2 regions of the Streptomyces sp. NPDC086147 genome follow, and region 2 is predicted to be linked to the other one. Evidence: riboswitches for the same ligand, from Rfam matches in the RefSeq annotation. Region 2 holds a riboswitch; the other holds the start of a gene.
What was found. A riboswitch is a leader RNA that binds a small molecule or an ion and turns the genes downstream of it on or off. The one in region 2 is predicted to bind glycine.
Positions count from the first base shown of each region.

Region 1: linked by a shared signal. The riboswitch ahead of gcvT (glycine cleavage system aminomethyltransferase GcvT) and the one ahead of gcvP (aminomethyl-transferring glycine dehydrogenase) in region 2 are both predicted to bind glycine.

Region 1 covers NZ_JBFBJO010000001.1:767,456-782,449, forward strand. Annotated here, with positions in the region: gene AB0398_RS03635 (L-serine ammonia-lyase) at 1-552, opposite strand, end outside; gene glyA (serine hydroxymethyltransferase) at 712-1,980, opposite strand; gene gcvH (glycine cleavage system protein GcvH) at 2,013-2,393, opposite strand; gene gcvT (glycine cleavage system aminomethyltransferase GcvT) at 2,471-3,595, opposite strand; glycine riboswitch at 3,763-3,877, opposite strand; gene AB0398_RS03655 (AAA family ATPase) at 4,029-4,691, shown strand; gene AB0398_RS03660 (enhanced serine sensitivity protein SseB) at 4,817-5,557, shown strand; gene AB0398_RS03665 (enhanced serine sensitivity protein SseB C-terminal domain-containing protein) at 5,743-6,513, shown strand; gene AB0398_RS03670 (ABC transporter substrate-binding protein) at 6,744-8,414, shown strand; gene AB0398_RS03675 (ABC transporter permease) at 8,504-9,508, shown strand; gene AB0398_RS03680 (ABC transporter permease) at 9,505-10,464, shown strand; gene AB0398_RS03685 (ABC transporter ATP-binding protein) at 10,471-11,472, shown strand; gene AB0398_RS03690 (oligopeptide/dipeptide ABC transporter ATP-binding protein) at 11,469-12,779, shown strand; gene AB0398_RS03695 (trimeric intracellular cation channel family protein) at 12,891-13,568, shown strand; gene AB0398_RS03700 (thioesterase family protein) at 13,592-14,455, shown strand; gene AB0398_RS03705 (cysteine desulfurase family protein) at 14,627-14,994, shown strand, end outside.
Region 2 covers NZ_JBFBJO010000002.1:5,970-20,963, reverse strand. Annotated here, with positions in the region: gene AB0398_RS04935 (MerR family transcriptional regulator) at 1-183, shown strand, start outside; gene AB0398_RS04930 (hypothetical protein) at 212-793, shown strand; gene AB0398_RS04925 (hypothetical protein) at 819-1,163, opposite strand; gene AB0398_RS04920 (PhzF family phenazine biosynthesis protein) at 1,313-2,122, shown strand; gene AB0398_RS04915 (CPBP family intramembrane glutamic endopeptidase) at 2,195-2,977, opposite strand; gene AB0398_RS04910 (glutamate--cysteine ligase) at 3,132-4,631, opposite strand; gene AB0398_RS04905 (hypothetical protein) at 5,112-5,702, shown strand; gene AB0398_RS04900 (DUF5999 family protein) at 6,035-6,241, shown strand; gene gcvP (aminomethyl-transferring glycine dehydrogenase) at 6,324-9,209, opposite strand; glycine riboswitch at 9,388-9,487, opposite strand; gene AB0398_RS04890 (PRC-barrel domain-containing protein) at 9,600-9,974, shown strand; gene AB0398_RS04885 (DNA polymerase IV) at 10,116-11,564, opposite strand; gene AB0398_RS04880 (MerR family transcriptional regulator) at 11,620-12,237, opposite strand; gene AB0398_RS04875 (bifunctional nuclease family protein) at 12,430-12,903, opposite strand; gene AB0398_RS04870 (MerR family transcriptional regulator) at 12,969-13,709, opposite strand; gene AB0398_RS04865 (FHA domain-containing protein) at 13,741-14,682, opposite strand; gene AB0398_RS04860 (DUF881 domain-containing protein) at 14,765-14,994, opposite strand, start outside.

The sequences.
Region 1 (14,994 bases), on a different contig from region 2:
GCGGAGCAGCTCGTCGCCGGTGCGGAAGGGGTACTTCAGGACCGTGTCGTCCGGGACGATCGGGTTCTCGCCCGCCACCGCGTCCTCGTCGACGACGAAGCCGCCGCCCACCGAGTAGTACGTCTTCTCCAGGACGAGCCCGCCCTCCGCGTCGTACGCGAAGACCGTCATGCCGTTGGCGTGGTACGGGAGCGCCTTGCGCCGGTGCAGGACCAGGTCGGCGTCGAAGTCGAAGGGGATGTCGTGGGCGCCGACCAGGTTGATCCGGCCGCTCGCCTTGATCCGCTCGAACTCCTCGTCCGCGTGCTCGACGTCGACCGTGCGGGGAGAGTTCCCCTCCAGGCCGAGCAGGACGGCCTTCGGGGTGCCGTGGCCGTGGCCGGTGGCGCCGAGCGAGCCGTACAGCTCCGCCCGCACCTTCGCCGTGTGGGCCAGCAGGCCCTCGTTCTTCAGCCGGCGGGCGAACATCCGGGCCGCGCGCATGGGGCCCACCGTGTGGGAGCTCGACGGGCCGATGCCGATCGAGAACAGGTCGAAGACCGAGATGGCCACGGGAGGACTCCTTGTGGGGCTGGACGTCGTTGTCTGCCGGGGTGGTGCAGAGAAGGCGTGCGGGCGGGGGACATGGGTCGGGGCACCGCGCCCGTTGTTCCAGTGTGCGCGGTGCCCCGGATGTCCGTACGAACAAAAGCGTACGAAATTACTAAGGTGTCACTTCAGGCCGGGGTACAGCGGGTGCTTGTCCGCCAGGGCGGTCACCCGGGCCTTGAGGGCCTCGGCCTTCTCGGCGTCGAAGCCCGGCTTCAGGGTCTCGGCGATGACGTCCGCGACCTCGCGGAAGTCCTCGGCCCCGAAACCGCGGGTCGCGAGCGCCGGCGTGCCGATGCGCAGGCCCGAGGTGACCATCGGGGGACGCGGGTCGTTCGGGACCGCGTTCCGGTTGACCGTGATGCCGACCTCGTGGAGGCGGTCCTCGGCCTGCTGGCCGTCCAGCTCCGAGTCGCGCAGGTCGACCAGGAGCAGGTGCACGTCCGTGCCGCCGGACAGGACCGAGACGCCGTGGGCCTTCACGTCGTCCTGGACCAGGCGCTCGGCGATGATCCGGGCGCCGTCCAGGGTGCGCTGCTGGCGCTCCTTGAACTCCTCCGAGGCCGCGACCTTGAAGGAGACGGCCTTGGCCGCGATCACGTGCTCCAGAGGGCCGCCCTGGAAGCCCGGGAAGACGGAGGAGTTCAGCTTCTTCGCGAACTCCTTCTTCGCCAGGATGATGCCGCCGCGCGGGCCGCCGAGCGTCTTGTGCGTGGTGGAGGTCACCACGTCCGCGTGCTCGACCGGGTTCGGGTGCAGACCGGCGGCGACCAGGCCCGCGAAGTGGGCCATGTCGACCCACAGGTAGGCGCCGACCTCGTCCGCGATCCGGCGGAACTCCGCGAAGTCCAGCTGGCGCGGGTACGCCGACCAGCCCGCGATGATCACCTTCGGGCGGTGCTCCTTGGCGAGGCTCTCGACCTCGGCCATGTCGACCAGACCGGCCTCGTCCACGTGGTACGCGACCACGTCGAACTGCTTGCCGGAGAAGTTCAGGCGCATGCCGTGGGTGAGGTGGCCGCCGTGCGCCAGGTCCAGGCCCAGGATCGTGTCGCCCGGCTGGGCGATCGCGAAGAGGGCGGCCTGGTTCGCGGAGGCGCCGGAGTGCGGCTGGACGTTGGCGTACTCGGCGCCGAACAGGTCCTTGACGCGGTCGATGGCGATCTGCTCGGCCACGTCGACGTGCTCGCAGCCGCCGTAGTAGCGGCGGCCCGGGTAGCCCTCGGCGTACTTGTTGGTGAGGACGGAGCCCTGGGCCTCCATGACCGCGACCGGAGCGAAGTTCTCCGAGGCGATCATTTCCAGGGTGGACTGCTGACGGCGGAGCTCGGCGTCGACGGCGGCGGCGACGTCGGGGTCCAGCTCGTGGAGGGGAGTGTTCAGAAGCGACATGAATCGATCCCTAAGGGGTCTCGGGCCCGGTCTCAGTTCCCGGCGGAGAACGCGGCGTACTCGTCGGCGGTGAGCAGGTCGTCCGGCTCACCCGCGACGCGCACCTTGAACAGCCAGCCACCCTCGAACGGAGCCGTGTTCACCAGCGACGGGTCGTCCACCACGTCCTGGTTGGCGGCGACGACCTCACCCGAGACGGGGGAGTACAGGTCGCTCACGGACTTCGTCGACTCCAGCTCGCCGCAGGTCTCGCCCGCGGTGACGGTGTCGCCGACCTCGGGGAGCTGGGCGTAGACGACGTCACCGAGCGCGTTGGCCGCGAACTCGGTGATGCCGACGGTCGCGACGCCGTCCTCGGCGTCCGACAGCCACTCGTGCTCCTTGGTGTACCGCAGCTGCTGGGGGTTGCTCATGACCTGATTCTCCTGGATCGGGGGAGTGCTGATGAACGTCGGTCTTGCGGGGTGAGACGCGGAGTGGGACGGACGCGTCACTTCCGGCGCTTGTAGAACGGCAGCGCCACGACCTCGTACGGCTCGTGGGTGCCCCGGATGTCCACACCTACACCCTGGGTGCCGGGCTCCGCGTGCGCCGCGTCCACGTACGCCATCGCGATCGGCTTTCCGAGGGTCGGGGACGGGGCCCCGGAGGTGACCTCGCCGACGACCTCGCCGTCCTTGACGACGGAGAACCCGGCGCGCGGGACCCGGCGGCCCTCGGCGATCAGGCCGACCAGCTTGCGCGGCGGGGCGGTCTCGGCGCGCTCGGCGGCCTTCTCCAGGGCCTCGCGGCCGACGAAGCGGCCCTCGTTGGTCGTCTTCTCGAACTTCACGACCCGGCCGAGACCGGCGTCGAAGGGGGTGAGGGAGGTGGTCAGCTCGTGGCCGTACAGCGGCATGCCCGCCTCCAGGCGGAGCGTGTCGCGGCAGGACAGGCCGCAGGGGATCAGGCCGACGCCCTCGCCGGCCGCGGTCAGCGCCCGCCACACGCCCTCGGCGTGCTCCGGCTTCAGGAAGAGCTCGAAGCCGTCCTCGCCGGTGTAGCCGGTGCGGGCGATCAGCGCGGGCACGCCCGCGACCGTGCCCGGCAGGCCGGCGTAGTACTTCAGGCCGTCCAGGTCGGCGTCGGTGACCGACTTCAGGATGCCGGGGGACTCCGGGCCCTGGACCGCGATCAGGGCGTACGCGTCGCGGTCGTCGCGGACCTCGGCGTCGAAGCCGGCCGCGCGCTCGGTGAGGGCGTCCAGGACGGTCTGGGCGTTGGAGGCGTTGGCGACCACCATGTACTCGGTCTCGCCCAGGCGGTAGACGATCAGGTCGTCCAGGATGCCGCCGTCCTCGCGACAGATCATCGTGTACCGGGCGCGGCCCGTGCCCACCGTGGAGATGTTGCCCACGAGGGCGAAGTCGAGCAGCTCGACGGCCTGCGGTCCGGTGACGGTGATCTCGCCCATGTGGGAGAGGTCGAAGAGGCCGGCCCGGGTGCGGACCGCGGTGTGCTCGTCGCGCTCGCTGGCGTACCGCAGCGGCATGTCCCAGCCGGCGAAGTCGGTCATGGTCGCGCCCAGCGAACGATGCAGGGCATCGAGGGCGGTCAGGCGGGGGGCAGAGGTCATGGGGTGGCTCCCGGGTCCCAAGGGCGTTCGGTGACGAAGACATGACGGGCGAGGACGTCCTCCCCATCTGTCATGGAACCTGAGAGGTTCACCGGGGTCATCTCGTCACCGAGATCCCGGCTTGCACCTTGGGTGGGGACACAGGGTGTCCCGCTTTTCAGATCTGCCTCATCCACGCGGTACGGGGCCTGAGAGATTCAAGGGAGGGTCTTGCTCCTTCGGCGCCCGGACGCACCGGGTGGTCACCCACTCCGTGGTCCGGAACTCTCCCGCGCGGATTCGAACGGCCGGTATGCGGTTGTACAGGCGACCGTGGGCGCCTGGCGCGCACATCATTGCACGCGGTGTCGGCGCGGCAAATCGCTTGTGCCCCATTACCGTTTCTTTACACTTCTTGGGAAGGGTCTCCTGAGGCCCGGCAGGGGGAGAGGCTATGACGTTCCAGCACACCGGCGCGTATGCGACGAGTACCGGCATACCGTCCCCACGGGCCCGCGCCCGGACCCGGAGACGGGACCGGGCCCTGCGGGACCTGCGCGAGCGCGGCGGCCGGGGCCCCCGAGCCCTCGTGTTCGCGGCCGGGGACCTCGTGGTCGTCTCCGGGCTGCCCGGCAGCGGCAAGTCCACCCTGATGAAGCGGACCGCCGGGGGCCGGGGCATCGACTCCCAGGACGCCCGGGAGCGCTGGGAGGCCCGGATGCCCCGCCTCCTGCCGTACGCCCTCTACCGCCCCCTGGTCCGGATCGCGCACTACGCCGGGCTGCGCCGCGCCATGCGCTCCGGCGCGGGCGTGGTCGTGCACGACTGCGGCACCCAGTCCTGGGTGCGCGGCTGGCTCGCCCGCGAGGCCCGCCGCCGGGGGAGCGACCTGCACCTGGTCCTCCTCGACGTCACCCCGGACACCGCCAGGGCCGGGCAGCACGCCCGGGGCCGGGGCGTCTCCGCGTACGCCTTCGCCCGGCACCGGCGCGCGGTCGGCCGGCTGCTGCGGGCCGCCGAGACCGGCCGGCTCCCGCACGGCTGCGCCTCGGCGACCCTGCTCGACCGGGACGCCGCCGACACCCTCCGGACGATCACCTTCGGGGAGGCGGCCTGACCCTCCGCACGGCGCGTCCGGGGCGCTCGTACCCCTCTCTTCCGGCCACGGCGGCGCCGGGGTGGCGTTAGGGTGCTGCCGGGCGGCCGGGTACGGCAGGCCGTGCGGAGAAGGGGAGCGGGACCGTGGACGTGACGTGGCCGGGCAACGAGCTCGAAGAGGTCCTCGCCGCCTCGCTCGGCAACCCCGAGGCGGGCGGCCGCCTCGTCGAGGTGCTGGGCCGCAGCCCGGTCTGGATCCCCCTGCCCAACGGCGGCGGCCCCGACAGCACCGACCTGGACCTCGCCACCATGGAGATCGACGGCGCGGCCTACGTCCCCGTCTTCAGCTCCGAGCAGCAGTTCCGCGCCTGCGCCGGCGACCACATGTCCTTCGCCGTCGCCCCCGCCCGCGACTTCGCCCGCGGCCTGCCCCCGCAGCTCGGCATCGCCGTGAACCCCGGCGGCACCGTCGGCGTCCCGCTGCCCCCGCCCGCCGTCGCCGAGCTCTGCCGCGCCGGCCGGACCCCGCTCGACGGCCCCGCGTCCGGCGGCCGCGTCCGGCTCTTCGAGCCCGACTGGCAGGACGACCCCGTCGACTTCCTCGCCGCCGCCTCCGCCGAGTTCGAGGCCACCGGCGTCGTCACCAGCGCCCGCCGGGCCCTCGCCAGCGTCGAGGGCACCGAACCGGCCCTCTTCATCGGCGTCCAGCTCTCCCGCTGGGAGGGCGCCGACCGCACCGCGCCCCTGGACGCCCTCGGCCGGGCCCTCGGCCGCGTCGAGGTCGCCTGGCCGGTCAACCTGATCCTGCTCGACATGGCACAGGACCCGGTGGGCGACTGGATGGTGGACCGGGTCCGCCCCTTCTACCAGCGCGCCGCCGTGTGAGCGGCACCCTGTTCAGGGCCTGCCCGGCGGGTCATGGCCGGGTCCGCGGCGTCCGGCCCTGACCCGCCGGGCAGGCCCTAAGCTGAACTGATTCGACGGGACCGGTTCGACGGAACGGTTCGACGGCCGCACCTGACCCGGCGGCCGTACAGACGTGGTGGACGAAAAGAGGGGCGGGACCCAGGGTGAGTGCGTCAGGCACCGCTGCGGCCGGTCAGGTCGAGCACATGCTGCGCCAGGTGGCGCCCGGACGCTACGACGCGTACGAGCAGCTGCTGCACGCCCTCGCCGACGGCGAGCTCCGGATGCTGCTCTGGCAGGGCTCGCCCGGCTCGCCCGACGCCCAGTACGGGAACATGGAGGTCGAGGGCTTCGGCTACGCGCCCTGCGTCACCTCCGTCCAGGAGCTCGCCGCCTCCGGCTGGAACCGCGCCCACGAGCGCGTCACCGGCCGCGAGATCGCCCGTGCCCTCTACCCCGACCGCTGGGGCGTCTGGCTGAATCCGCACGCCCCCGGCGGCGGCGTCGGCATCCCCTGGGCCGATCTGCGCCGGATCGCCACCGGCCTCGACCGGATGCCCGCCGGACCGCTGCGCGTCACCGAGCCCGCCCTGGAGATCCCGCAGTTCTACGCCCTGATCACGCAGAACGCGCACCGCACCCCGGCCGTCCGGGCGCTGCGCCGCGGCTGGGTGCAGCCCGCGCTCGGCTCCCCGTACCTGGTCATCGGGCTCGACCTGTACGACACCTCCCCGGCGGCCGTCGACACGGTCCGGTCGATGATGCGCCAGTCCATCGGCTCCGTCCCCGACGGGCTGCCCGTCTCGACGGTCGCCCTCTCCGACGCGTACGACCCGGTGGCGCTCTGGCTGCGGGCGAACGCGCGCCCCTTCTACGACCGCGAGGCGCACGCCGCCCCGCCTGCCCCGGGATACGGCTATCCGCCCCGAGCGTGACCGGAAGACCGGGATGGCCGATCTGTCCGGTCGTGACACCTCCCGTTAACTCGCCCGCGCGCCAAGGGTGTTCGCCCAGGCCACGCACTTGTCCCGGAACTGCCCGGTTTGGCAAGTGTCCGGGTCTCGACTAGGTATCACCGTTATCCGGACTGTTCTCCAGCTCGTTGCCCGTGGGTAGTGTTCGGCCGGTCAAGACCTCTCCACACGGCTGATCCTGGGGTGGCCCCATGCGAATATTCAATTCCCGTACCGTTCGGGCGATCACGGTGGTGGCTGCCGCCGCGCTCGTCGCGACGGGCTGCTCCAGCGAGCGCGGAAAGGACGGCGCGAAGGGCGGTGCGAAGGACACCTTCGTGTTCGCCGGCGCCGGTGACCCCGGTTCCCTGGACCCCGCCCTCGCGAGCGACGGCGAGACCTTCCGGGTGACCCGGCAGGCCTTCGAAGCACTCCTGGAGCACGAGTCGGGAGGCAGCAAGCTCGTCGGCGGCCTCGCCGAGACGTGGTCCGCCAACCCCGCCGGCACGGTGTGGACGTTCAACCTGCGCAAGAACGTGAAGTTCCACGACGGCGAGGCGTTCAACGCCGCCGCCGTCTGCGCGAACTACGACCACTGGTTCAACTGGAAGGGCACCTACCAGTCCAGCTCGGTCTCGTACTACTGGCAGTCCATCATGGGCGGCTTCGCGAAGAACGAGGACGCCGAGGCGCCGAAGCCCAACTACAAGTCCTGCACGGCGAAGGACGAGAACACCGCGGTCATCGAGGTCAACGAGCCCTCCGCGCAGCTCCCCGGCGGCTTCTCCCTCCAGGCCCTCGCGATCCACTCGCCGAAGGCGATCAAGGAGTACGTGAAGCAGGACGCGTCCGCCAAGGGCGACGCCATCACGTACCCCAAGTACAGCCAGGAGGCCGGCACAGTCGCCGGCACCGGCCCGTACAAGATCACGAAGTGGAACAAGGGCAACAAGGAAGTCACCCTGGAGCGCTTCGACGACTACTGGGGCGACAAGGCCAAGGTGAAGAACCTGGTCTTCCGCACGATCGACACCGAGGAGGGCCGCCGCCAGGCGCTCCAGGCCGGTGACATCGACGGCTACGACCTGGTGTCGCCCGCGGACGTGAAGACCCTGGAGAAGGAGGGGTACAACGTCCCGACGCGTGACGTCTTCAACCTCTTCTACGTCGGCATGAGCCAGGAGAAGAACGCGGCGCTCAAGAAGCCCGCGGTCCGCCAGGCCATCGCCCACGCCATCGACCGCGAGAACCTCGTGAAGACCCAGCTGCCCGAGGGCGGCAAGGTGGCCACGCAGTTCATGCCCGACACCATCGCGGGCTACTCGGACAAGGTGAAGACGTACGCGTTCGACACCAACAAGTCCAAGGAGCTCCTGAAGGGCGCCGGCGAGTCCGCCCTCAAGGTCGAGTTCTGCTACCCGACCGAGGTCACCCGCCCGTACATGCCCGCCCCGCAGGACATGTTCGAGCTGATGAAGGCCGACCTGGAGAAGGCCGGCGTCACCGTCACCCCGAAGCCGATGAAGTGGGCCCCGGACTACCTGGACGCCACCGAGGCCGGCTCGTGCGACCTGCACATGCTCGGCTGGACCGGTGACTTCAACGACGGCTTCAACTTCATCGGCACCTGGTTCGCCGGGTACGACAAGCAGTGGGGCTTCAAGGAGCCGAAGGTCTTCGACGCCGTGAACGGCGCCTCCAAGATCGCCGACCCGGTCAAGCGCGTCGAGGCCTACAAGGCGGCCAACCAGGCGATCATGGAGTACCTGCCGGGCCTCCCGATCTCCTCCTCGCCCCCGGCCATCGCGTTCGGCAAGAACGTCAACCCGCCGAAGGTCTCCCCGCTGACGCAGGAGAACTTCGCCGAGGTCTCCTTCAAGTAATCGTCACCCGAGCGGGATCCGCCCGGCCACGTCGGACGTGGCCGGGCGGATCCCGCTTCTCACGCACACGCAAGAAAGGGGCACGCGGGGTGCTGCGACTCGTCGTACGAAGACTGCTACAGCTCATACCCACCCTGCTCGGCCTGTCGGTTCTGCTCTTCCTCTGGCTGAACCGGCTGCCCGGCGGACCCGCCTCAGCGATCCTGGGCGAGCGGGCGACCGAAGCCGAAGTGGCACGCATCAACCGGGCGCTGGGACTCGACCAGCCCGTCTGGGTGCAGTACGGCCGCTTCCTCAAGCGGATCCTGGACCTGGACCTCGGCACCTCCACCCAGACCGGACAGCCGGTGTGGGACGAGTTCGCGCTGCGCTTCCCGGCCACCGTGGAACTCGGCGTCGCCGCCATCCTCATCGCCGTCGTCGCCGGCATCCCGCTCGGCTACCTCGCGGCCAAGCGCCGCGGCGGCTGGCTGGACGTCGCCTCGGTCTCCGGATCGCTCGTCGGCATCTGCATCCCGGTGTTCTTCCTCGCCATGATCCTCAGGGGCCTCCTCGCCGTCGAACTCGGCATCTTCCCGAGCTACGGACGCCTCTCCACCGGACTCGACGCGACCAGCGTCACCGGGTTCGCCGTCCTCGACGGCCTCCTCACCGGAGAGTTCGACGCGTCCTGGGACGCGATCATGCACCTGGTCCTGCCGGCCGTCACCCTCGCCTCCATCCCGCTCGCCGTCATCGTCCGGATGACCCGCGCCAGCGTGCTCGAAGTGCTCGGCGAGGACTACATCCGCACCGCCGAGTCCAAGGGCCTGGGGAAGAACGTCGTCCGCGTCCGCCACGTGCTGCGCAACGCGCTCCTCCCGGTGATCACCGCGATCGGCCTGCTCACCGGCAGCCTCCTCTCCGGAGCGGTCCTCACCGAGTCGGTCTTCTCCTTCGGCGGCATCGGCTCCTTCATCCGCACCTCCATCGACGCCCGCGACTACCCGGTGCTCGTCGGCTTCATCATGTTCATCGCGATGGTGTACGTCCTCATCAACCTGCTGGTCGACCTGGCGTACAGCCTCATTGACCCGAGAGTGCGGGTGCACTGACCGTGAGCACCAAGACAGAGAAGATCGACCGCCTCGCGGCGCTCACCCAGCGGAACGAGGCCACCGTCGGCGCCAGCCTGTGGCGCGAGGCCTTCCGGCGCCTGCGGGCGAACAAGATGGCCGTCATCGGCGCCGTCATCATCGCGCTGTTCGCCCTGGTCGCCGTCGTCGGCCCCTGGTTCGCGCCCTACTCGCCGACCGCCCAGACCTGGCGCGGCGAAGTCTTCGCCAACCAGGGCAAGTTCGTCGGCATGCGGGGCGAGAACTGGTTCGGCCTCGACCACCTGGGCCGCGACCTGTTCTCCCGGATGCTCGTCGGCGCCCGGCAGACCCTCCTCGTCGGCGTGGTCTCGATGCTCATCGGCCTGGTCGTCGGCGCGCTGATCGGCATGCTCTCCGGCGCCGCCGCGACCCTCGGCGGCAAGCCGGGCCAGCGGATCGACACCGTGGTGATGCGCTTCATCGACATCATGCTGTCCCTGCCGTCGCTGCTCCTCGCGGTCTCGATCGCCGCGGTCATGGGCCAGTCCCTCACCACGGTGATGATCGCCGTCGGCGTCGTGCAGATCCCGATCTTCGCCCGTCTGCTGCGCGGTTCGATGCTCGCCCAGGGCGGCGCGGACTACGTGCTCGCCGCGAAGGCCCTCGGCGTGCGGAAGAAGCGGATCGTCGTCACGCAGATCCTGCCGAACTCGCTGAGCCCGGTCATCGTGCAGGCGACGCTCAGCCTCGCCACCGCCATCATCGAGGCCGCGGCCCTCTCCTACCTGGGCCTCGGCAACCCCGACCCGGCGATCCCGGAGTGGGGCGTCATGCTCTCCCAGGCGCAGCGGTTCTTCGACAACGAGCCGATGATGGCCGTCTACCCGGCGGTCGGGATCATCATCACCGCCCTCGGCTTCACCCTCCTCGGCGAGGCCATGCGCGAAGCCCTCGACCCGAAGCTGCGAGGCTGAAGTCCCATGGCACTTCTTTCGGTTGAAGAACTCACCGTCACCTTCGGCGGCCGGGGCCGCACGCCGTCCACCGCGGTGGACGGGGTCTCCTTCGACGTCGACCAGGGACAGGTCGTGGGCCTGGTCGGCGAGTCCGGCTGCGGCAAGTCGGTGACCTCGCTGGCCCTGATGGGCCTGCTGCCGCGCAAGGGCGTCACCGTGGGCGGGCGCGCCGTCTTCGACGGCACCGACCTGCTGGGCCTGAGCGAGAAGAAGATCCGCGACATGCGCGGCAGCCGGCTCGCGATGATCTTCCAGGACCCGCTCTCCTCGCTGAACCCGGTCGTCCCCATCGGTGTCCAGGTCACCGAGATCCTCCGGCGCCACCGGGGCATGAAGGGCGAGGCCGCCCGCAAGGAGGCCGCCCACCTGCTCGACCGGGTCGGCATCCCCGACCCGACGCGGCGCCTGAAGGAGTACCCGCACCAGCTCTCGGGCGGCATGCGCCAGCGCGCGCTCATCGCGATGGCCGTGGCGTGCGCGCCCCGGCTGCTCATCGCCGACGAGCCGACCACCGCGCTCGACGTGACCATCCAGGCCCAGATCCTGGAACTGCTCAAGGAACTCGTCGACCAGGAGGGCACCGCCCTGCTGATGATCACCCACGACCTGGGTGTCGTCGCCGGCCTCTGCGACCAGGTCAACGTGCTGTACGCGGGCCGGGCGGTGGAGTCCGCGGCCCGCCGCGAACTGTTCGCGCACCCGACCCACCCGTACGCGCACGGCCTGCTCGGCTCCATCCCGCGCCTGGACGCCCCGCGCGGCGAGCCGCTCCGGCCCATCCGCGGATCCATCAACGACAAGATCGCCTGGGCCGACGGCTGCGCCTTCGCGCCCCGCTGCGACTCCTACACGATGGAGTGCCTGACCGGCACGCCCGAACTGACGGAACCGCGCGCGAAGGACCACCGGGTCCGCTGCGTCAACCCCGTCCTCCCCGCCCAGGCCGAGTCGGAGGTGCCGGCATGAGCCTGCTCCAACTCAACGATGTGAAGGTCCACTTCCCCGTCAGGAAGGGCGTCCTCTTCAACCGCACGGTCGGCCACGTCTACGCCGTCGACGGCATCTCGCTCAACGTCGAGGCCGGCCAGACGTACGGCCTCGTGGGCGAGTCCGGCTGCGGAAAGACGACGCTCGGCCGGGCCGTGCTGCGCCTCGTCGACGTCACCGACGGCGAGATCGTCCTCGACGGCACGGACCTGGCCAAGCTGCCCGACGAGGAGATGCGCCGGTTCCGCCGCCGCCTCCAGATGGTCTTCCAGGACCCGCTGGGCAGCCTCAACCCGCGCCAGAACATCGAGTCGATCCTCAGCGAGGGCATGGCCGCGCACGGCATCGGCGCGAACCAGGACGAGCGCCGGGAGCGGATCAAGGAGATCCTCACCCGCGTCGGCCTCCCCGCCAACGCCCTCTCGCGCTACCCGCACGAGTTCTCCGGCGGACAGCGCCAGCGCATCGGCATCGCGCGGGCGCTCGTCCTCGAACCCGACGTGATCATCTGCGACGAGCCGGTCTCGGCGCTCGACGTGTCGATCCAGGCGCAGGTGATCAACCTCCTGGAGGAGCTCCAGGAGCAGCTCGGCCTGACCTACCTGGTCATCGCGCACGACCTCGCCGTCGTCCGGCACATCTCGGACGTCATCGGGGTCATGTACCTGGGCGCGCTGGTCGAGGAGGCCCCGAGCGACGCGCTGTACGCGGCGCCGAAGCACCCGTACACCAAGGCGCTCATGTCGGCGGTGCCGGTGCCGGACCCGGAGGTCGAGGACCGCCGCGAGCGCATCCTGCTCCGCGGCGACCTGCCGTCGCCGGCCAACCCGCCGACGGGCTGCCGCTTCCACACGCGCTGCCCGTGGAAGCAGGAGACCCGCTGCGCGACGGAGCGTCCGGAGCTGGTGGACCTGGGCGACGGGCACAAGGTGGCCTGCCACTTCGCGGCCGGGATCGAGGCCGGGACGGTGAAGCGGACGGAGGCGGTCGCGATCGTCCCGGCCGGCAAGACCGACACGGTCCCGGCGGCCCGGACGTCACCGGAGTCGGGGGCGCCGGCGGGGCCGGCCGAGCCGGCGAAGCCGGAGCCGGAGAAGGCCGAGCCCGAGTCTTCGGGCAAGCCCGGGGCGTTGGGCAAGCCCGAGGCGTTGGGCGAGCCCGAGGCATTGGGCGAGCCCGAGGCATTGGGCAAGCCCGAGGCATTGGGCAAGCCCGAGGCGTTGGACGAGCCCGAGTCTTCGGACAAGCCCGAGTCTTCGGACAAGCCCGGGGCGTCGGAGAAGTAGCACGCGCCGACCGGAAGGCCGGAGCCGCCGCATCGCGGCCGCTCCGGCCTTCCGGCTCTCCCGGCCCCCCGGAGGGAAGGGGCACGGGTTCCGGACCAGGACAATGGGGCGGTGCTCCACGACCTGTTCACCCCCTCCGTCCAACACGCCCTCGATCTCGTCGGCATCTTCGTGTTCGCCATCTCCGGCGCCCTCCTCGCCGTCCGGAAGAACTTCGACGTCTTCGGCATCGCCGTCCTCGCCGAGGTCACCGCCCTCGGCGGCGGCCTCTTGCGCGACCTGATCATCGGCGCCGTGCCCCCCGCCGCCTTCACCGACCTCGGCTACTTCCTCATGCCCCTGGTCGCGACGGTCCTCGTCTTCTTCCTGCACCCGCAGGTGGAGCGCACCCAGACCGCCGTCAACGTGTTCGACGCCGCCGGGCTCGGCCTCTTCTGCGTGACGGGGACGACGAAGGCGTACGACTACGGCCTCGGCCTCACCTCCTCCGCCGCCCTCGGGCTCGCCACCGCCGTCGGCGGCGGCGTCCTGCGCGACGTGCTCGCCAACGAGGTGCCCTCGCTGCTGCGCTGGGACCGCGACCTCTACGCCGTCCCGGCGATCGTGGGCGCGACGATGGTCGTGCTCTGCATCCGCTTCGACGCGCTCAACGCCTTCACGAGCGGCGCCGCCGTCCTCACCGCCTTCGTGCTCCGCCTCCTCGCGATGCGCTACCACTGGCGCGCGCCCCGCGCCTGGAACCGCCGCTCCTCCACCCGCGAGGACCCCGAGAAAGCTACCGCTCAGTAGTAACCTGCGGTACCTTCGGGTCCATGAGCACGAGCACCGAGACGAACGCCGGGACGCACGCCGTCGTCACGAACGAGTTCGACCGCGACACCGCCGTCGTCCTCCGGGAGCCCGGCGTCTACGACGCCGACCTCTCCGCCGGCTGGACGATCATCCACGCCGTCAACGGCGGCTACCTCCTCGCCCTGCTCGGCCGCGCCCTCGGCCACCACCTCCCGCACCCCGACCCGTTCACGATCTCGGCGCACTACCTCACGCCGTCCGTGCCCGGCCCCGCGGTGATCCGGACCGAGACCGTCCGCACCGGCCGGACCCTCTCCACCGGACAGGCCTCGCTCTTCCAGTACGCCGAGGACGGCACCGAGGTCGAGCGCATCCGCGTCCTCGCCTCGTACGGAGACCTCGACGCCCTCCCCGACGACGTCCGCACCAGCGCGACGCCCCCGGCGATGGCCCCGATCGAGAACTGCTTCGGCGCCTCCGACGGCCCGACCCCGCAGATCCCCGGCTCCTCCGCCATCACCGAGCGGCTCGACATCCGCCTCGACCCGGCCTGCGTCGGCTGGGCGATCGGCGCCCCCTCGGGCAAGGGCGAGATGCGCGCCTGGTTCGGCCTCGCCGACGGGCGCGAGCCCGACGCCCTCTCCCTGCTGCTCACCGTCGACGCCCTGCCGCCGACCTCCTTCGAGCTGGGCCTGAAGGGCTGGACCCCGACCGTCGAGCTCACCACCCACGTCCGCTGCCGCCCGGCCCCCGGCCCGCTGCGGGTCTCCATCACCACCCGCAACCTGGCCGGCGGCTTCCTGGAGGAGGACGCCGAGGTCTGGGACAGCGCCGACCGCCTGGTCGCCCAGTCCCGCCAGCTCGCCCGCGCCCCGCGCGGCTGAGCCCCCGCACCCGCGCGGCCGAGTCCGCGCGGTCCGACCACCGCCGCCCCCGTCCTCGCCGCACAGGGACGGGGGCGGCGGCGCACCCGGACGGGGCGGCGGCGCACCCGTGAGGGCGTAAACAGGCCAGGCGCCGGGAGCGCCCCGGCGGGCTCGTAGAATCGACCCACCATGGCTTACCTCGACCACGCCGCGACCACGCCCATGCTGCCCGAGGCGATCGAGGCGATGACCGCCCACCTCGCCGTCACGGGCAACGCCTCCTCCCTCCACGCCGCCGGACGGCGGGCCCGGCGGACCGTCGAGGAGGGGCGCGAGACCCTCGCCGCCGCCCTCGGCGCCCGGCCGAGCGAGGTCGTCCTCACCTCCGGCGGCACCGAGGCCGACAACCTCGCCGTCAAGGGCCTCTACTGGTCACGCCGCGACGCCGACCCCCGCCGCGTCCGCGTCCTGGCCAGCCCGGTCGAGCACCACGCCGTCCTCGACGCCGTCGACTGGCTCGCCGTCCACGAGGGCGCGCGGGTCGAGTACCTGCCCGT
Region 2 (14,994 bases):
GCCCTCGTCGACCGCCTCGCCCGCGCCACCACCGGACTGCCGGCGCGCCGACGGCTGACCCAGGCCCTCGCGGACGTCCCGGGTGCCACGGCGGCGCGCGCCCTCACCCGCCTGTCCCACGACGAGGACCGCGCCGTCGCCCTCACGGCGACGTACGTCCTCGCGCTGCGCGACGGACGCTGACGCGCCACGGCGCCGGATACTGGCCGGTGTGATCACCGCGTACCCGCACACACCGCTCAACGGCCCGGTGGACTTCGCCTCCCGCCTGACGGCGGCCGAGGACTGGACCCATGCCGCTCTGGAGGCCCGGCAGGAGGGGCTGTGGACACCGACGGAGACGGAGTGCCCGGTCCTGTCCGACGTGGTGGCGGCCACCAACCCCCTGCACGGGGGCCGTCTGCCGCCGCACACCGGCGATTCGGTGTACGTGCGCCTCGGACGGATCAGGAACTGGGCCGGTGTGCTGCGGCTCGCCGCCCGGGCCGGGGGCTGGGAACTCCGTCCGGTCGTGGGCACGTCCCCCTCCTCCCTCACCCGGCCCCTCGGCGCCGCCGATCTGCTGTCGGGCGTCTACGCGCTCGCCGAACAGGGCGAACAGTGGCAGCGGCTGCTGATGGCGACCGCCGCCGGCCTCGACGCCGCGGCCCGCGAGCGGCCTCCACGGCGGACGCGGACCCTGGAGCAGGCGCTCGCGGAGCGTGCGCCGGGGTTCGCGAAGGACCTGGCCGCCACGGAGGCGTTCTTCACCGGCCCCGGCTCCCTGGAGGACTTCTGGCCCCACCTCGGCTGACCGCGCTCCCGGCTCCCCCGCGCGCTCACCCCGCGGCGGTGCCCCCGTTCCGGCGCGCCCGCACGGCCCGGACCAGGCGGGTGGTCCCGTACCCGAGGAGCCAGGGCAGCACCGTGATGCCGCCGATGTGGACGGCGGCGTAGCCGACGAGGTCCTCGGTGCGCTTCTGCTGGTCCAGGGGCAGGAGCATCACGGCCGCGGAGACCCCCACCGGCACCAGCGGGAGCAGCACCGACCACAGCCGCGGTCGCAGACCGGGCCGGGCCGCGCACCACGCCCCCGCGGCCCCCATCAGGAAGGGCCCGAACGGCACCCACAGCACCACCGGGTAGAGGAACAGGACCCACCGGTCGTCCGAGTACCCGAACATCGTCGAAGCCCCCCGAGGCCGCTCACGGCGGACACCCCCCGTGTCCCGTCCCGCCGTCCTCCCGACCACGACGACGCGCGGAACGACCGGTCCAGTTCTCCGCGATTGGCCTTGGCCGCCGGAAATCCGCCGCCGGTACCGTCGGCGCCATGCGCATCCGAATCGTCGACGCCTTCACCGACCGGCCCTTCTCCGGCAACCCCGCGGGAGTGCTCCTCCTCGACTCCTTCCCGGAGGACTCCTGGCTCCAGAAGGTCGCCGCCGAGGTCAACCTGTCCGAGACCGCCTTCGCCCACCCGCTGCCCGCCGGCGGCGAGGCGGACTGGGCCCTGCGCTGGTTCACGCCGGCCACCGAGGTCGACATGTGCGGCCACGCCACCCTGGCCACCGCCCACGTCCTGCACACCACCGGCACCGCGACCGGCACCGTCCGCTTCGCGGCCCGCTGCGGCCTCCTCGGCACCACCACCGAGGCCGACGGGACGATCACCATGGACTTCCCGACCTCGCCCCTCGTCCCCGTCCCCGGTCCCGACGGCCTGGCGGAGGCGCTCGGCGCCGAGGTCGTCGCCGTGCACGACACCGGGGTCCACATCGGGGACCTCGTCGTCGAGCTGCGCGACGAGGCCGCCGTCCGCTCCCTCGCCCCCGACCTCGCCGCCCTGAAGCGCATGTCCTCGCGCGGGACCATCGTGACCGCCGCGGCCGAGAAGCCGGACAGCGGCTACGACTTCGTCTCGCGCGGCTTCTTCCCGGCCGTCGGCATCGACGAGGACCCGGTGACCGGCAGCGCCCACACCGCGCTCGCCCCCTACTGGTCAGCCCGGTTCGGCCGCGACGAGCTCACCGGCCTCCAGGGCGGCGCCCGCACCGGCCTGGTCCGCACCCGCCTGCGCGGCGACCGCACCCTCCTCAACGGCCACGTGGTCACGGTCGTCGAGGGCGACCTGCACGCCTGACGACCGGCCGCGAGGACGGCGCAGGGGCGTACGGAGGATCCCGTACGCCCCTGCGGCGCGAGCGACCGCCCGTCACACGGTCGGCAGCCACCCCACCTTCCCGGCCAGCAGCCCGTATCCGACGAAGGCCACGATGTCGAGCAGCGCGTGCGCCACGACCAGCGGCCCGACCCGGCCCCAGCGGCGGTACAGCAGGACGAAGACCACGCCCATCACCACGTTGCCGATGAAGCCGCCGACGCCCTGGTAGAGGTGGTACGAGCCGCGCAGCACCGAGCTGGCCACCAGGGCGGCCATCGGCGTCCACCCCAACTGCCCCAGTCTGCGCAGCAGGTAGCCGACGACGATCACCTCCTCCACGACGGAGTTCTGGATCGCCGACAGGATGAGGACGGGGTACTTCCACCACACGTCCGGCAGCGACTCGGGCACCACCGTCAGGTTGAACCCGGTCGCCCGCGCCGCCAGGTAGAAGGCGAGTCCGGCGCTCCCGATCCCCGCCGCGACCAGCGCCCCGCGCCCGAGGTCGGGCCACGGGCGGGTGCGGTCGAAGCCGATGGCCCGCAGCCCTGCGCCCTCCCGCAGCAGGAGGTGGGCGACGAGGACGACCGGCACGAGCGCCGTGGCGATGCCGAACAGCTGCCAGGACAGGTCGAGCCAGGGCCGTCCGGGGGCGTACGAGCCGTTGAGCGTCGCCGCCTGCTCCTTCAGCGCGCCGGGCCTGGTCAGCGAGCCGATGAAGCTGATGAGGGCCGAGACCGCGCTCGCCCCGAGCGAGAGGGCGAGCACGATGAGCGTCTCGGAGCGCAGCACCGTGCGCGGCAGGCCTCCGGGGGGCGGGCAGTCGTCCCTCACTCGTTGCTCCGACACCACACCTGTCTCCACTTCACTTCCCCGACGACACGTCCCGGGCGACGCTTCCCGGGCGGACCGGACCACGACGACCCGGACCGTCTGGACATGATCGCCCATGAACCGCCCGGGGAAGGGACGGGGGCCGGGAGGCGCGTCAGTGGATGCCCACCGGCCAGGTGTGCACCGGCTCCCCCTCCCGCATGAGCGTCCGGTACCGGCGCGTCGTCGCCGCGAGCGCCGTCTTCCGGTCGAGGCCCGACTCCAGGGCCCGGTGGAAGGTGCCGACCTGCCAGGAGGCGCCGTTCACCCGCCGCAGACAGCGCTGTTCGATCACCCCGAGGTAGAGGTCGCGGTCGGCGGGTTCGATGTGCCAGGCGTCGAGCCCGGACGCGGCGAGCGGCAGCAGTTCGTCGAGGACGAGCCGTACGGCCGGCAGGGTGGCGACGCCGCCCGCGCGCCCCGGCCGGGGCCAGCGCAGCTCCGCCTCGATGCCGTGGCGGCAGGCCGTGTCGAAGTTGGCCTCGGCGTCCTCGAAGGCCATCCGCTTCCACACGGGCCGGGGCTCGTCGGCGAGCGCGCGCACCAGGCCGTAGTAGAAGGCGGCGTTCGCGATCACGTCGGTCACGGTCGGCCCGGCCGGCAGGACCCGGTTCTCGACCCGCAGGTGCGGGACGCCGTCGACCAGGCCGTACACCGGCCGGTTCCAGCGGTAGACCGTGCCGTTGTGCAGGACGAGTTCCTGGAGGCGCGGCACCCCGCCCCGGTCGAGGACGAGTAGCGGGTCCTCGTCGTCGTGGAGGGGGAGGAGGGCGGGGAAGTAGCGGAGGTTCTCCTCGAAGAGGTCGTACGCCGAGTCGATCCACCGCTCCCCGAACCAGGTGCGCGGCCGCACCCCCTGGGCCTGGAGCTCGGGCGGCCGGGTGTCGGTGGCCTGCTGGAAGAGGGGCGGGCGGGACTCCCGCCACAGTTCGCGGCCGAAGACGAAGGGCGCGTTGGCGCCGAGCGCGATCTGCACCCCGGAGACGGCCTGCGCCGCGTTCCAGACGGCGGCGAACCGGGCCGGGGTCACCTGGAGGTGGAGCTGGACCGAGGTGCAGGCGGCCTCGGGGACGATCGACTCCGAGGTGCAGCGGAGGTGTTCGACGCCGTGGATGTCGAGGATGAAGTCCTCGCCCCGTGCGGCGAGGATCTGGTCGTTGAGGAGGGCGTAGCGGTCGTTGTCCGACAGGTTCTCCGGGACCAGGTCGTGCTGTTCGAGGGTGGGCAGCACGCCGATCATGACGACGCCCGCGTCGAGCTCCGCCGCCTTGCGGTCGGCGTACCCGATTCCGGCTCCGATCTCCTCCGCGAGCCGGTCGAATACGCGCCCCTCCAGCTGGTGGGGGGCGATGTTCACTTCGAGGTTGAACATTCCGAGTTCCGTCTGGAAATCGGGGCTCGCGATCTTTTCGAGAACCGGCCCGTTCAGCATGCGGGGCAGTCCGTCGGCGCCGGTGAGATTGAGTTCGATCTCCACGCCCATGAGATTGCGCGGCCGGTCGAACCTCTTCTCCGCCAGGAGCCTCGCGAGCCCCGCCAGACATTGCTGGAGTTTCCTCCGGTACTGCTGCCGGTCGGACGGGCCGAACCCGTCGGCCACGACCTTCTCGCCCATCGAAGCGTCCTTCCCCGGGTGGGCGGCCGTCACGGCGGCCGCGCGTCACGGACCATGATGCCCACCTCTCTGATCCACAACGCCTGCGGAACGCACCTGCCGGAGGATAGGCTGGATGCAGCACTCCAACGGCACATTCCACGGGCATGGAACAGACGACATATACCAATGTCATATTGTCCCGGAATTCGGGGTCGTAATTCAGCCGACCGGCTCCTCGCGGTACGGGCAGGTGGGAGCGGTATCGTCCTCATGATTCCGCTCGGACGCCCCTCGATGACGACCTGATGACGCCTTGTCAGGAATATCGGCGACGTCTAGCGGAAACACTGTGTGAACACATGTCGTATAAACTCCGCGGACGAGGCAGAGTGTTGGCGCCCGGCCATGGCCCCATGGCCCCTCTCTGGCCCCGCCGCCGACAGCGCCGTCGTACCTGCCCACGCGTCACCGTGTCTCCTGAGCGAGAGGCGACCCACCATGCTCCGACCCTCCCCGGCCCCCGCGCCGGCCCTCCGCAGCGTCCTCGCGGCGCTCGGCTCACCGACCGCCGTCCGTGAGGCGCGCACACCCGCCCTGCGGGCCGCGCAGGGACCACTGAGCCCCGAACTCCCGCTGCCCGTACACGTGTTGGGCATCACCGGAGCCCCGGGACACCCTCCCCGCACCCGGCTCGCCGGGTGGCGCTTCCTGATCAGGAACGGGGAGCGGACGATCGCCGCCGCCGACACCATGCTCACCCCGGACGGCTGGTCCTTCTCGCACTTCTTCGAGGGGCCGTACGTCTCCGCCACGGAACGGGCCCTGCACCAGGCCGAGGGCCTGCCGGTCGCGTACCAGCCCCGGCTGCTCTCCGTACCGGAGCTCTACATGCTGACCCTCTGGCTGCACGCCGACCCGGAGACGGACGGCACCACCGTCGTCCCGGACGCCGCCGACCTGCTGGTGCCCCTGGCCCCCGCACCGCCGGGGATCGCGTCCCACCGCCCGTACCCGGTCGCCGACCTCCTGCCCGTCCTCAGCACGCGCCTCGCGCCGCCGCCCCTCCTGGGCTCGGCGGCGCCCGCCTGATCCACCGCACGCGCGCCCGCGCCCCGTGACCCGACAGGATCACGGGGCGCACTGCTGTCCGAAAAGTCCGCCCGAACGCAGCGTCCGAACACCCCGCCCTTACGGACTAGCCCGCTCGGGCCACCCCGAACCACCCGAAGGGACGGGGTGGTTGAGCTGAACCGCCCCTGCGGGTGACGCGTCCTCCCCGAAGAGGACGAGCTGCCGCGAAATCCCTGCGGAAGTCCGTCCCGGGGGCAAGACTTGGACCGGAACCGAACCGACCGCCGGGGGCGGCCATGAACGCGCAGAGCCGCAGGACATCCACTACGACGCAGCGAAAGAACCCACCCATGTGCCAGCACCAGCCCGCCTGTCCCACCGCCGACTCCGCCGACCGCGAGGCGGCCCGACTGACGGCACACCACCCGGAGCAGGGCTGGAGCCTGCTGTGCAACGGCGTCCTGCTCTTCGAGGACACCGGTGAGCTCCTGCCGGACGGGCAGATCATCGCTCCGCACCGGCCGCTCACGGCGGGCCGGGTGACGACCGCCGCCTGACGGGGCGGCGCGAAGCCCGAGGGCCGGTCCGGAGAAGAACTCTCCGGACCGGCCCTCGGCCCTCGTCGTGAAGGCCCCGGCCTCAGTGGTCGTACTCGTCCAGCGGCGGGCAGGAGCAGACCAGGTTCCGGTCGCCGAAGGCGCCGTCGATGCGGCGCACCGGCGGCCAGTACTTGTCGGCGGCCGAGACGCCCGCCGGGAAGACCGCCTCGTCACGGGTGTACGCGTGGTTCCACTCGCCGCCGAGCGCGGCCGCGGTGTGCGGGGCGTTGCGCAGCGGGTTGTCCTCCGCCGGCCACTCGCCCGCGGCGACCTTCTCGATCTCGGCCCGGATCGCGATCATCGTGTCGCAGAAGCGGTCGAGTTCGGTCAGGTCCTCGGACTCGGTCGGCTCGATCATCAGCGTGCCGGCCACCGGGAAGGACATCGTCGGCGCGTGGAAGCCGTAGTCGATGAGGCGCTTGGCGATGTCGTCGACGGTGACGCCGGTCGCCTTGGACAGCGGGCGCAGGTCCACGATGCACTCGTGGGCGACCAGACCGGCCGGACCGGTGTAGAGCACCGGGAAGTGCGGCTCCAGGCGCTTGGCGATGTAGTTCGCCGCGAGCACCGCGACCTGGGTGGCGCGCTTGAGGCCCTCGCCGCCCATCAGGCGCACGTACGACCAGGAGATCGGCAGGATGCCGGCGGAGCCCCACGGGGCGGCCGAGATCGGGCCGACGCCGGTCTCCGGGCCCGCGGTGGGCTGGAGCGGGTGGTTCGGCAGGTACGGGGCGAGGTGGGCGCGGACGCCGACCGGGCCGACGCCGGGGCCGCCGCCGCCGTGCGGGATGCAGAAGGTCTTGTGCAGGTTCAGGTGCGAGACGTCGCCGCCGAAGTGGCCGGGCTTGGCCAGGCCGACCAGGGCGTTGAGGTTGGCGCCGTCGACGTACACCTGACCGCCGGCCTCGTGGACCTCGGCGCAGATGTCCGCGACGTGCTCCTCGAACACGCCGTGCGTGGACGGGTAGGTGATCATCAGGACGGACAGCTCGTCGCGGTACTGGGCGATCTTGGCCCGCAGGTCCTCGACGTCGACCTCGCCGTCGTCGGCGGTCTTGACGACGACGACCTTCATGCCGGCCATCACGGCGGAGGCGGCGTTGGTGCCGTGCGCGGAGGACGGGATGAGGCAGACGGTGCGCTGCTCGTCGCCGTTGGCCCGGTGGTACGCGCGGACGGCGAGGAGGCCGGCCAGCTCGCCCTGCGAACCGGCGTTGGGCTGGATCGACACCTTGTCGTAGCCGGTGACCTCGGCGAGGCGCTCCTCCAGCTCGGTGATGAGCGTGACGTAGCCCTCGGCCTGCCCGACCGGGGCGAAGGGGTGCATCTGGCCGAACTCGGGCCAGGTCACCGGCTCCATCTCGGTGGTCGCGTTCAGCTTCATCGTGCAGGAGCCGAGCGGGATCATGCCGCGGTCGAGCGCGTAGTCGCGGTCCGCGAGGCGGCGCAGGTAGCGCAGCATCGAGGTCTCGGAGCGGTGCGCGTGGAAGACCGGGTGGGTCAGGTACGCGTCGGAGCGCAGCAGACCGGCGGGCAGCGCGTCCTCGGTGGCGGCGTCCAGGGCCTCGGCGTCGGCGGTGACGCCGAAGGCGGCCCAGACGGCGGCGAGCTGCTCGCGCGTGGTGGTCTCGTCGCAGGAGACCGACACGTGGTCGGCGTCGGCGCGGTAGAGGTTGACGCCGGCCTCGCGGGCGGCGGCGGCGACCGCGTCGGCCTTGCCGGGCACGCGGGCGGTGAGGGTGTCGAAGAAGACGTCCTCGGTCAGCTCGACGCCCCCGGCGCGCAGACCGGCGGCGAGGATCGCGGCGTACCGGTGGGTGCGCAGCGCGATGCCCTTGAGGCCCTCGGGGCCGTGGTAGACGGCGTACATGCCGGCCATGACGGCGAGCAGCACCTGCGCGGTACAGATGTTGCTGGTGGCCTTCTCGCGGCGGATGTGCTGCTCGCGGGTCTGGAGGGCCAGGCGGTAGGCGCGGTTGCCGTCGGCGTCGACGGAGACGCCCACGAGGCGGCCGGGCAGGGAGCGGGCGTGCTTGTCCTGGACGGCCATGTAACCGGCGTGCGGGCCGCCGAAGCCCATCGGGACGCCGAAGCGCTGGGTGGTGCCGACGGCGATGTCGGCGCCGAGCTCGCCGGGCGAGGTGAGCAGGGTGAGGGCGAGCAGGTCGGCGGCGACGGTGACGATCGCGCCGAGCTCGTGGGCCGCGTCGATCAGCGGCTTGACGTCGCGGACCGCACCGGAGGCGCCGGGGTACTGGAGGAGCACGCCGAAGACGCCGCGCTCGGCGATCTCGGCCGGGATGCCCTCGCTCAGGTCGGCGACGACGACCTCGACGCCGGTCGGCTCGGCGCGGGTCTCGATGACGGCGATCGTCTGCGGCAGGGCGTCGGCGTCGATCAGGAAGACGCCCTTCTTCACCTTGCCGACGCGGCGGGACAGCGCCATGGCCTCGGCGGCGGCGGTGCCCTCGTCGAGCAGGGAGGCGCCGGAGGTGGGCAGGCCGGTCAGGTCGGCCACCATCGTCTGGAAGTTCAGCAGGGCCTCCAGGCGGCCCTGAGAGATCTCCGGCTGGTACGGCGTGTAGGCCGTGTACCAGGCGGGGTTCTCCATCACGTTCCGGAGGATGACCGGCGGGGTGAAGGTGCCGTAGTAGCCGAGGCCGATCATCGGGGCGAGGACCTGGTTGCGGTCGGCGAGCGCGCGCAGCTCGGCGAGCACCTCGGCCTCGGTGCGCGCGGCCGGCAGGCCCAGCGCCTCGGCGTTCTTGATCACGTCCGGCACCGCGGCGGCCGTGAGCTCGTCGAGCGAGCCGTAACCGACCTGGGCGAGCATCTTGGCCCGGGCCTCGGCGTCGGGCCCGATGTGCCGCTGTTCGAAGGGGATGCCCTGCTCGAGCTCGGAGAGCGGAATGCGGTTGGCGGTCATGTACGGAGGCCTCCTGGTCGTCACGACCTGCGAGGGGCACCACGGCGCGGGTACCCGGACGGCCTCCCCCTCTGTCATCTCAACCTGAGAGTTTCACCGGCACGCCTCGCGGCACGCCGGCTTTCACCGTCGGTGAGAGCGCATGCCGTCGGACATCCGCTCTGCTTTCCAGAGTGACCTCGTCCGCGCGGTACAGGGGCCTGAGAGATTCCGGGGAGGATTTGCTCCTTCGGCGCCCACCGGAAGGTTTCTCCGGGGGACTCTCCCGCACGGGGTCGACAGCCACACCCAGCCTACCAGCGCGGTTGGCACTCCCTTCGCTCAAGTGGCCGACATCCCGGATGTGCCCTTTGGTAGGGGGTAGAGGAGTTGCGACCAGTTGGAGGGACCGTGCAGACCGACATCGATCCGCGCAGCCTGATCGGCCGCAAGGCGTACGACCGGAACGGACACAAGATCGGAACCGTCGACGAGGTGTACCTGGACGACGCGACGGGCGTCCCGGAGTGGGCCGCGGTCCGCACCGGCCTGTTCAGCCGGGACGCCTTCGTCCCCCTGGAGCCGAGCGACCTGCTCGACGACGGCCTCCACGTCCCGTTCGAACGCGCCCTCATCAAGGACGCCCCGGACTTCGGCGTGGGCCGCCACCTCTCCCCGGAGCAGGAACTCCAGCTCTACCGGCACTACAGCCTCGCGCTCCCCCCGCCCCCGACGGACGTCCCGGACAAGGACTTCGGCCGCCTGGCGGGTCAGGACGGCGGCTGACCCGGAACCGGCCCCGGCACACCCGCCCGTCGCCACGGGCGACGAGCAGGCGAGCCCCGCGGCCGAAAACGCCTCACGGCCCGCAGCCGCCGACGTCGCGACACCGCTCACGGGAGAACCCGCACCTCCCCCCACCCACCGTCACAGGTGGTGCGGGTGGGAATCCGGCCCGGCCGCCGGGCCGGGCGCACCCCCGCGGCCCGCAGCCGCCGACGGCGCGGGCACGGGCACCGCCCCCGGCACAGGGTCCCGCACCAGCGGCAACGCCTCCCCCGCCTCCAGCTCCGGATCGTCCACCGCGAACGTCCGCACCCGCCCCGGCGCCGACCCCGGCTCCTCGAACCGCACCGTGACCCGCCCGAGCCCGCTCCCCTGCACCCACCCGGCCCCGTGGACCACGTGCCGCACGTCGTGCCCGGGCGCCCAGTGCCGCTCGACAGGCCTGGCCGGCTCGGCCACCGGGGCCACCGGCACCGCAGGAACAGCGCCGGCGCCCTCTTGGTCCCGTTCCCCCACCGGCTCCGCCTGGGCGAACAGATCCTCCTGCGTGTAGTCCGCGAGCCCGCTCACCCCCACCCCGAGCAGCCGCACGCCCCCCGTGGTGTCCACGGATTCGAGCAGCCGCCCCGCCGCCTCCCGCACGACCCCGAGCGCGTCCGTCGGCCCCCGCAGCGTCTCGGAGCGGGTCAGCGTCGAGAAGTCGAACCTCCGCACCTTCAGGACGATCGTCCGCCCCGAGTGCCCCGACGCCCGCAGCCGCTCCACGCACCGCTCCGCGAGCCGTTCGACCTCGCCCCGGATCCGCACCCGGTCGTGCAGGTCCACGGCGAAGGTGTCCTCGACGGAGACGGACTTGGCGTCCCGCTCGGCCACCACGGGCCGGTCGTCGTGCCCCCGGGCCATCCGGTACAGCGAGGACCCGTGCGCCCGCCCGAGGAGCCGTACGAGTTCGTCCTCGCCCGCTTCCGCGAGGTCGGACACCGTCGTCATCCCGGCCCGCCGCAGGTGCTCCCCGGTCGCCGGCCCGACCCCGGGCAGGATCCGCACGGACTTCGGTCCGAGGAGCTCCCGCTCGGTGCCCGGCTCTATGAGGGCGAGTCCGTCGGGCTTCGCCTGCTCGGAGGCGATCTTCGCGAGCATCTTGGACCCCGCGAGCCCCACGGACCCGGTGAGCCCGGTCGTCGCGAGGATGTCGGCCCGCAGCCGCTCCCCCGCCGCCCGCGCACCGGCCGTGTCGCGGGCGACGTCCCCCGCCTCTAGGTCCACGAAGGCCTCGTCGAGGCTGAGGGGCTCCACGAGCGGGGACAGCAGCCCGAGCAGCCGCATGACCTGCTCGCTGATCGACCGGTAGAAGGCGAAGCGCGGCACGAGATAGGCCGCGTTCGGCGCGAGCCGCCGCGCCTGGCCCATCGGCATCGCCGAGTGGACTCCGAAGCGGCGCGCCTCGTACGACGCGGTGGCGACCACGCCCCGGGGCCCGAGCCCGCCCACGACCACGGGTTTTCCGCGCAGGCTGGGCTTCGCCGCCTGCTCGGCGGCGGCGAAGAACGCATCCATGTCGAGATGCAGGATCGTCGGCGCGGTTCTCACGCCTCCGATGCTCCCTCATCCCACTGACAACGCCCCGCGACGGCCCCGGGCCGGCTCAGACCGCCCGGTCCCGGCGCCGCCGGGCCAGCTCGTCGCCGGGGTTGTGCCCCACCAGCGTCTCGCCGGTGTCCACCCGCTCCCCGTGGAGCTGCGAGAGCGCCGCCTCCACGTCCCGCCAGACCACTCCGACGGCGATGCCGAAGACGCCCTGACCGCCCTGGAGCAGATCGACGACCTCGTCCGGCGAGGAGCACTCGTAGACCGTGGCCCCGTCGCTCATGAGCGTCATCCGCTCCAGGTCCCGGAAGCCCCGGGCCCGCAGGTGCTGCACCGCGGCCCGGATGTTCTGCAGGGCCACCCCGGTGTCGAGAAAACGCTTGACGATCTTCAGGACGACGACGTCACGGAAGCTGTAGAGCCGCTGCGTACCCGACCCGTAAGCGGGCCGCACGCTCGGTTCCACGAGTCCGGTGCGCGCCCAGTAGTCCAACTGGCGATAGGTGATCCCGGCGGCCGCGCACGCCGTGGGGCCGCGGTAACCGATCACCTCGTCCGCCGCGCCCGTACCGGCCTCCGTACCGAAGTCGCCCACTCTGCCGTGAAGCGGATACGGACCGTTCTCCCCGGACGCCCGTCCGAGGGAGCTGCCCGCCGTACCGTCCGCGCTGCTCATCACGCCGACCCTCCGTCCTTGACCTGCCCACACGAAGGTAGGCAGTCACTCGGGGTGCGTCAACGATCGCCACACTCGGCACGCCGAGTGATAATCACCCTGAGAGTGGTTTCCCGTGTCTCTCTCCGGGGAAAGGCTACTCGAATGCTCTGACAGCACCCCGCGAACGGCCCATGGCCGCACCGCTCGTTCTCACTGACTGTTGGTCCCGAAATCCTCCGGTGAGATCTGGTCGAGGAATTCGCGGAACTTCTCCACCTCGTCCTCCTGCTCGTCCGGAATCGCGATGCCGGCGTCGTCCAGGACACCGTCGCTGCCGAAGATCGGCGTCCCGGTCCGGAGGGCCAGCGCTATCGCGTCGGACGGCCGGGCGCTCACCTCGACGCCGCTGGCGAAGACCAGTTCGGCATAGAAGACCCCGTCACGCAGATCCGTGATGCGGACTTCGGTGAGCTCCTGTCCCACGGCCTCCAGCACGTCCTTGAACAGGTCGTGCGTCAGCGGTCGCGGAGGGGCCATCCCCTGCTGCGCGAAGGCGATCGCGGTCGCCTCCCCCGGTCCGATCCAGATGGGGAGGTAACGATCGCCTCCCACTTCACGTAGGAGCACGATCGGCTGATTGGAGGGCATTTCCACTCGGACACCCACAACGTCGAGCTCGTTCACACAGCAACCCTAGGACGTGCCCGACCGGTTTGGATAGTCGGGCCCCTCCGAGGCCGCTCACGAGGTCACTGCGAGCGGATGCCCAGGGCGATCTGCATCAGGGCCGCGTGCAGCCGCACCGACTGCGCGGCCAGTTCCATGGCGGTGGCCTCCGCATGGGCCCTGGTCTGCGGATTGCGGTGCCGGCGCAGCGGCGCGACCACCTGTTCGATCAGCCCGGCCTCGCGTTCGGCGGCCGCCTTCACGGCCCGCAGGTGGCGGGGCTCCAGGCCGAATCTCCCCAGATCCGCCACGAGCCGGGCGACGGTGACGGCCTCGGGGTCGTACCCCCCGCCCTCCGTCTCGGCGATCAGACCGTACGACTCCCACTCGGCGAGCTCGGCCTCGGTAACCTCGGCGGCGGCGAGCAGCTCGGCCCGTCCGAGCCGCGCGGCGGCCGACGGCTCCGCCTCCTGCTCCCAGGGGCCCTCCAGGAGGTCCCGTCGGCGCCCCGGGGCCGGGAGGCTGATCTCCTCGCCCCGGGCGAGGGCGTCGAGGTGCTCGCGGATGACCTTCAGCGGAAGGTAGTGGTCCCGCTGCATCCGCAGGATGCGGGCGAGCCGCTCCACGTCCTGCGGGCCGAACTTCCGGTACCCGGAGGCCGTCCGCCGGGGCTCGACGAGCCCCTCGGCCTCCAGGAACCGGATCTTGGAGATGGTCACTTCGGGAAACTCGTCGCGCAGCAGGCTCAGCACCGTGCCGATGCTGACCATGTCGCCCGCGGCGGCGGTGCCGGATCCGGCACCGCCCGTCGGTGTTCGCAGCATGGACCTTCCCTGAAGGGGGTTCCCCGAGGCGTCACACGCCCCGCTGGCTCGAATGGAAGACCAGCCGGTACTTGCCGATCTGCACCTCGTCACCGTTGGACAGGACGACCGAGTCGATCGGCTCGCGGTTGACGTACGTGCCGTTGAGGCTGCCGACGTCCGAGACGGTGAAACTGCCGTCCTGACCCCGCCGGAACTCGACATGCCGCCGGGAGACCGTGACGTCGTCCAGGAAGATGTCGCTCTGCGGGTGACGGCCGGCCGTCGTCAGCTCCCCGTCGAGGAGGAACCGGCTGCCGGAGTTCGGACCCCGGCGCACCACGAGGAGCGCGGAGCCAGGCGGCAGCGCCTCCACGGCCGCCAGCGCCTCCGGAGAGAGCGAGGGCAGCGCGGTCTGGCCGGTGACCTCGGCATCGTAGGCCTCCAGGCCCGAGATGGAGATCGTGGACGTCGTCTCCGACGCGCGCTCGGGAGCGATCCCACCGCGCAGCGGCGTGCCGCAGTGGGAGCAGAAGCGGCTGTCGGCCGCGTTGCGGTGACCGCACCTCGTACACACCGGCATGGACGCGTCCTCCTGCCGCGGCTGCCCCGCGGAGGTCTGTGTCGCATACGGGTCGGGGGAAAACCCTCCACCCGTACTTGAGGTCGATGGTTCTCCGAAACCTATGCGGGCGGCCCCGGCGGGGTCAACAGAAGACGCGCCCGGTCCGCCCGGAATGTCACCGCCCTGTCCCCCGACCTCGTCACGGAAGAGCGGGCGCTCGCCGCCCTGCTCCTCACTCTGGGCGTGGCGCGGCGCGCGGTGCCTGGCGTTGCCGCCGTCCTCGCGTGCGCTCTTGCCGAACAACTTCGCAAACAACTTCACGGGCGATTCCCCTTGACCGAAACAGACCCGCCCGTGGGGCAGGACGAACCGAGATCCATCACACCTGCCGACCCGGACACCTTCACAACGTCCGTATCCTCCGGACAGTTTCCACCACGCACCACCGTTGTGATGCGCCGACCCCCCGCAAGGCCCAGCCCTTGTCGCGGGACCCCCCTCGTACGCCTCCTCACTGCGAGGACGACTGAGCGTAGTCAGGCCGCTTCGCAGGTCGCAAGGCGTCGACGACGATCTTCGGCGACCGTTCCACCGTGACCGCGGCCTGCTCCTTCTCGAGGGTCTGCACGACACCGCCGGGGATGTTGAGCGCGGGCTCCAGATCCTCCGGCTTGCCGATGACCTTGAAGACGTACGGAGCGGCCACCTGCGTTCCATCGATCCGCATGTCGTCACCGCTGC